2 regions of the Aliarcobacter faecis genome follow, and region 2 is predicted to be linked to the other one. Evidence: riboswitches for the same ligand, from Rfam matches in the RefSeq annotation. Region 2 holds a riboswitch; the other holds the start of a gene.

Region 1 (3,505 bases), 880 kb from region 2:
ATCTTCTCCTGCATAAGTTTCAATCCAAGATTTGTAGAAGTTATCTTCTAAATTATCTTTATATTGCTCTTTTAATCTGTTTGCATAATCACAATATGTCCAAGCACAAGGGAAAACAGTTGCTAAAGTCTCGACTAAGTCACCTTTTTGTGAAGTTGCAAGCATATTTGCAGTGTATGTTCTATTAAACAAACTAGCTTTTACACTTTTTACCTCTTCTTCACTTATTCCAAACTCTTTCATATACAAATGATGAACTTTCATCTCATCTACTAAAGTAGCCTTTGTAATAGAGCTAAGGTTACTTAACATTTTTTCATCATCAGCTTTTACCATAGCCATTGCAAAAACTTTTGCATACTCTAAAAGATATAAATAATCTTGTAGTAAATAGAATTTAAACTTCTCTTTACATAAAGTACCAGCTCCTAACTCTTGAACAAATGGGTGATTGTATCCATCTTCCCAAACTTTTATAGCTTTTTGTTTTAAACTTCTTGAAAATGACATTTTTAATCCTTTATTTATAATATATTCTCTAAATTTGCTTTTTCTTTTAGAGTTTGTTCATCAAAATTTCCTATTGCATTAAATAACTCTTTATGAAAAGTTCCAAGCCCAAGATTTTGACTCTTATCATAGGCAATTTCTCCAGATATTCCCATAACCAAAAGTGCTAAAACAGTTGCCTCAAATAGTTTTTCTTTATTTGTTCCACAAAAACTAGCAACTAAAGAGGAACACATACAACCTGTTCCAGTAATTTGTGGCAAAAGGTGGCTACCATTTTTTATAGTAACTACTCTTTTACCATCACTTATAACATCAGTTTCTCCAGTAATTGCTACAACTAAATTTAAACTATTTGCTAATGTTTTTGCAATTATTGCTGTATTCTTAATATTTTCAATATCTTCTTTTGAAGCATCAGCACCTTTTGTATTGGAACTTTGATTTAAAATAGATTTTATTTCAGAGATATTTCCTCTAATACAAGATATTTTAGAATCTTTTAAAAGCTCTTCTATAAAATCTTTTCTAAATTTTGAAGCACCAACTCCAACAGGGTCTAAAACTACTGGAACACCAATCTCTTTGGCTCTTTTACTAGCTTTAATCATAGATTTTTTTATATCATCATTTAATGTTCCAATATTTATTAAAAGTGATGATGCAATATTTACAAAATCTTCAACTTCATTCTCATCATCAGCCATAGCAGGACTTGCTCCAACTGCTAAAGTTACATTTGCGCAATCATTTACTGTAACATAGTTTGTAATTTGATGAATTAATGGATTTTTTTCCTTTATACTATTTAAGATATTTACTAAATCATTTATCATAATTCTTCCTATTTAAAAAATTTAAAAAAATGGTTTGTTGGACCATTACCTTTTCCAATATTTGGTGAGTTTATTATTGCTTTATAGATATACTCTTTTGAGTTTTGAATAGCTTCTTTTAGAGGTATTTCTAAAGCTAAGTTTGAAGCAATTGCTGATGAAAAAGTACAACCAGTTCCATGTGTATTTTTTGTATCAACTTTTGGTGATGAAAAGTAGTGAAATTCAACTCCATCATATAAGATATCTGTTGCATCTTCTAAAGTGTAACCACCTTTTATTAAAACACTTTTACAACCCATTTCATATATTTTTATTGCAGCTTCTTTCATCTGCTCTTTTGAAGATATTGTCATATTTGCTAAATGTTGAGCTTCTGCTATATTTGGTGTTAGAACATCTGCAAGGGGGATAATAATTTCTATTAAACTACTCATATTTTTTATATCCATCAATGCATCACCATTTTTTGCATACATTACGGGGTCAATTACAATATTCTTTACATTTTGTTTTTTTAAAAAATCTGCTACTATTTTCATAGTTTCTATATTTGCTAACATTCCAATTTTTATAGCATCAGGAGTAATGTCTTCAAAAACTGCAATAAGTTGTTTTTCTATAATATTTGGATTTATATCTTGAATATCAATAACTCTAAAAGTATTTTCAGCAACAACTGAAGTAACTACGCTCATACCATAATTTCCAAAAGCACTAAAAGTTTTTAGGTCTGCTTGTATTCCTGCTCCACCAATACAATCTGAACCTGCAATTGTTAAAACTTTTTTATTTGCAAATATAATTTCATTTTGTCTCATCATAATTCCTTGTTAAAAAATTTTTATTTTATTGAATATCTTTTATTTTAGGTAAAAAAAAAGGTACTTTCATATTAGAAAGCACCTTTTATATTAAATTTTAATTTTAAAAATTCGCTTCCTACGCTGGTATTAACCATCAGGTTCAAAGGGTCAGGTTTTACCTTCTCAACGCTTTTACGTTCCCCTGCAATAAAAAAATGAATTGTATCACAAATAAAAATTAAAAGCCAATTTATGGGATTTTTTGTAAAAAAACTATAAAATACCTAATGAAATTTTTACTAATCAACCTAATCTTTTTTATATCGTTAAGTGCTTCAACTCTAACTTTATCTATGAGTTCAAGCCCGAGTAGGCTAAATCCAATTTTATCAAATGATAGTGCTAGTAGTGAAATATCTGATTGGCTTTTTAATGGACTTTTTAAATATGATAAAGATGGAAATGTAACTCTTGAATTAGCTTCAAGTTATGAATTTATAAGTCCTACAAAATTAATTGTGAAATTAAAAGATAATGTTTTATGGCATGATAAAGTAAAACTTTCTTCAAAAGATGTGATTTTTACTTATGAACAAATCATAAATCCAAAAGTTTTTAATTCTATAAAATCAAATTTTCAAGAGATTGAGAGCGTAAAAGCAATAGATGATTCAACAGTTGAAATAGTGTATAAAAAACCATATTTTAAAGCTTTGGAAGTTTGGATGGTAGGATTACTTCCATACCATATTTTAAAAGATGAAGAAAATCTTATGACAAGTTCTTTTAATAAAAATCCAATAGGTACAGGTTCATATAAGTTAAAAGAGTTTAAAGTAGGGCAAGATATAGAACTTATTGCAAATGAAGATTACTTTGATGGAAAACCAGAAATTGATAAAATCTTATATAAATTTTTACCAGATTTAAGTACATCTTTTTTGTATTTAAAAGAGAAAAAACTTGATATTGGTACATTAGATCCAATTCAAGTAGATAGACAAATAGATGATAGTTTTAAAAAAGAGTACACAATAATACAAAAACCAGCTTTTACATATAGTTATTTGGGCTTGAATTTAAAAGATGAAAAATTTAAAGATAAAAGAGTTAGGCAAGCTTTATCTTTGGCAATTAATAGACAAGAGTTAGTTGATATTTTGTTTTTTGGATATGGACAAGTTTGTAATGGACCTTTTATGCCAAATTCTTATGCTTACAATAACGAAGTTAATCCTATACTTCAAGATATACAAAAAGCAAAAGAACTTTTAAAAGAAGCTGGATATGATGAAAAGAATCCTTTTACATTTGAAGTAGTAACAAATACAGGGAATGATATAAGAGTCAATG
Region 2 (3,505 bases):
AATGATTATGTAGCAAAATATGATAAGGTAAGAAAAGATGATATGCATATATTAGGAGAAATAGTAATTGCTCTTGATAAAATAAGTCAAGGAATATACACAGCAAAAATCAATGCATCAACTACAAATCCTATGATTTTTACTCTTAAAAATATTGTAAATAACATGTTAGAAAAAGCAAATAAGAATATGGAAGATTTAGTTGAAATTGTTGGACTTTATGCAGATAAAGATTATAGAAAACAGATGGATATTAATCCAAAATTAAAAGGGAAAATGCTTTTAACTATGCAAAGATTAAATCAGTTGGGTGCTGAATTAAACAATAATACAAAACAAAATCTTGAAAATGGAAAACTTTTAGAAAGCTCTTCAATTCAAATGAATCAAAGTGTAAATAATCTAGCAACAAAAGCCAATGAACAAGCCAGTTCTCTTGAACAAACAGCTGCTGCACTTGAGGAGATTACAGGAAGTACAAAAAGCAACACTCAAAATGCTTCTAAAATGGCAAATTTAAGTAAAGATGTAAAAAGCTCTGTAGCAATAGGTGAAGAACTAGCAAATAAAACAGCCTCTTCTATGGAGGAGATAAATTTAAAGGTTACAGCTATAAATGAAGCTATAAGCATAATTGATCAAATTGCATTTCAAACAAATATTTTAAGTCTAAATGCTGCTGTTGAAGCAGCAACTGCTGGAGAAGCTGGAAAAGGTTTTGCTGTTGTTGCTGGTGAAGTACGAAATCTAGCAGCTAGAAGTACTCAAGCTGCTCATGAAATAAAAGATTTAGTTGAAAATGCAACTTCAAAAACAAATGAAGGTAAAAAGATATCTGATGAAATGATTAAAGGCTATCAAAATTTAAATAATCTAATCTCTGAAACAATAAATATTATTCAAAATGTAAGCATGGCTTCAAATGAACAATTAAGAGGAATAGAACAGATAAATATTGCTATAAATCTACTTGATAAAACAACTCAAGAAAACGCAGCTGAAGCATATAATGTATCCTCTATTTCACAAAATACTTTAAAAATGGCTCAACTTTTAGTAGAAGATGTAAAAACAAAAAAAGTAAATTAAGGAGAGTTTATGTCAATAAATAATAATTCAAAAGAGATAGTTTTAAAAGACCATGCATTTTTAGTAAGTGAAACTGATGAAAAAGGAATTATTACTTTTGCAAGTGATGATTTTTGTGAAGTTGCAGGATATAGTGTAGAGGAGCTTATTGGAAAACCACATAGTATTGTAAGACATCCTGATATGCCGAAAGAAGCTTTTAAAAGTTTATGGGAAACAGTAAAAAAAGGAGAAGTTTGGACTGGATATGTAAAAAATGCAACAAAAGATGGAAATTTTTACTGGGTATTTGCTACTGTTTATCCAACAATTACAAGTGAAGGGAAAAAAGGTTATCTATCTTGTAGAAGAAAAGCTACTACAAGTGAGATAGAAAAAGCTACTATTTTATACAAAACTCTAAAATAAAAGGGCTTTAATAAATTTAAAATTAATACCCTTTTAAATTCTTTATGCTAGAATACTCTTTTTATTGCGGGGGGACGCTAAAAGCGTTGAGAAGGTAAAACCTGACCCTTTGAACCTGTTGGTTAAGACCAGTGAAGGAAGCGAATTTTTAAAAATTAAATTTAATAAACTAAGTTATAGATAATCTAAATTTAATAAAAAAGGTGCTTTCAAACGAAAGTACCTTTTTTTTTACCCAAAAATCTAGCTGACAATAAAAAAAATATATCAATCTAAAGGATTTTAAAATGAAAAATAGCAAAATATTTGCTGAAATGATGGTACATATACCACTTTGTACACATATTGAAGCCAAAAATGTTTTAGTTATTGGTTCAATTAATGATGAATTAAAAAATGAGACAAAAAAACACTCTAGTGAGTCAAATTTTGAGTTTTCAGATTTATCGGCACTTGAAACTAAAGAGGATAAAAGTGTAGATATTATAATTTTAACTAATATGCGACCTGATTTAAAAATAGTATCAAATATCTATAGAGTTTTAAAAAATGATGGAATAGTTACATTTGTTTCAGAATCATTTTCAAAAAATAGTGAAGAGTTAAAAAAAGATTTAAAACTCATTGGTGAAAAATTTTGGATAGCTATGCCATTTAGTTTTGATCATACAACAACTATACTTGCTTCAAGAAAATATCATCCAACAGCTGATTTAAATCTACAAAGAGCAGATTTTTTGGAAGATATGGATTATTATAGTGCTGAAATTCATTCAGCTTCTTTTGTATTTCCAGCAAAAATACATAAAGAATTAACTGGTATTGCAAAAAGATAAGGAGAAAAGATGCAAAATATTCAAAAATTTTTAGAAGAGCATAAAAACGATAGTGTAAGAACTCAAATGTACTATGCAAAACAAGGAATTATAACTCCACATATGGAGTTTGTAGCAAAAAAAGAGAACCTTAAACCAGAGTTTATAAGAAGTGAAATAGCAAGAGGAAGACTTATAATTCCTGCAAATGTAAATCATATAAATCAAGAACCAATGGCTATTGGAATTGCATCTTCTTGTAAAATAAATGCAAATATTGGAAGTTCTGCAATAGTTAGTGATGTTGATGGAGAGATTGAAAAAGTAAATGTTTGTCTAAAATATGGAGCTGACACTATTATGGATTTAAGTACTGGTGGGGATTTAGATTTAATTAGAAAAGCCGTAATAAATCACTCAACAGTTCCTATTGGAACAGTTCCTATTTATCAAATATTACATGATGTAAAAGATAAAATAGAGGATTTAAGTATAGAAAAAATGCTTGAAGTTATCCAAAGACAAGCTGAACAAGGTGTTAGTTACTTTACTATTCACGCAGGATTTTTACTAGAATTTATGCCACATATTGCAAAAAGAAAAATGGGTATAGTTTCAAGAGGTGGAAGTTTAATGGCTGCTTGGATGATGCATTATCATAAAGAAAATCCATTTTATACTGCTTTTGATAAAATCTTAGATATTTGTAGAAAATATGATGTTTCACTTTCACTAGGAGATAGTTTAAGACCTGGTTGTTTAGCAGATGCTTCAGATGAAGCTCAACTAAGAGAGTTAAAAGTTTTAGGTGAACTAACACTTAGAGCTTGGGGAAAAGATGTTCAAGTTATGATTGAAGGACCAGGACATGTTCCATTAAATCAAATTGAAAGAAATATGAAAATAGAAAAAGAGTATTGTCATGAAGCTCCTTTTTATATTTTAGGTCCACTTACAACAGATATTGGAGCAGGATATGACCATATTTCTAGTGCTATTGGTGCTGCTGTTGGTGGATGGCATGGTGCATCTATGTTATGTTATGTAACTCCAAAAGAGCATTTAGGTTTACCAAATGCTGAAGATGTACGAAATGGAATCATTGCATATAAAATAGCTGCTCATAGTGCTGATATAGCTAGAAATAGAAAAGGTGCAAGAGATATTGATGATGCTATGAGTGATGCAAGATA

The links. A riboswitch is a leader RNA that binds a small molecule or an ion and turns the genes downstream of it on or off. The one in region 2 is predicted to bind thiamine pyrophosphate.
Region 1: it holds a riboswitch for thiamine pyrophosphate, as region 2 does, so the genes downstream of both, thiD (bifunctional hydroxymethylpyrimidine kinase/phosphomethylpyrimidine kinase) here and AFAEC_RS03660 (spermine/spermidine synthase domain-containing protein) in region 2, are expected to answer to the same signal.

The regions. Positions count from the first base shown of each region.
Region 1 is NZ_CP053837.1:2,138,658-2,142,162, reverse strand. It holds gene tenA (thiaminase II) at 1-510, opposite strand, end outside; gene thiM (hydroxyethylthiazole kinase) at 525-1,346, opposite strand; gene thiD (bifunctional hydroxymethylpyrimidine kinase/phosphomethylpyrimidine kinase) at 1,355-2,167, opposite strand; TPP riboswitch at 2,269-2,366, opposite strand; gene AFAEC_RS10685 (peptide-binding protein) at 2,440-3,505, shown strand, end outside.
Region 2 is NZ_CP053837.1:705,132-708,636, reverse strand. It holds gene AFAEC_RS03670 (methyl-accepting chemotaxis protein) at 1-1,089, shown strand, start outside; gene AFAEC_RS03665 (PAS domain-containing protein) at 1,099-1,497, shown strand; TPP riboswitch at 1,556-1,654, shown strand; gene AFAEC_RS03660 (spermine/spermidine synthase domain-containing protein) at 1,785-2,333, shown strand; gene thiC (phosphomethylpyrimidine synthase ThiC) at 2,343-3,505, shown strand, end outside.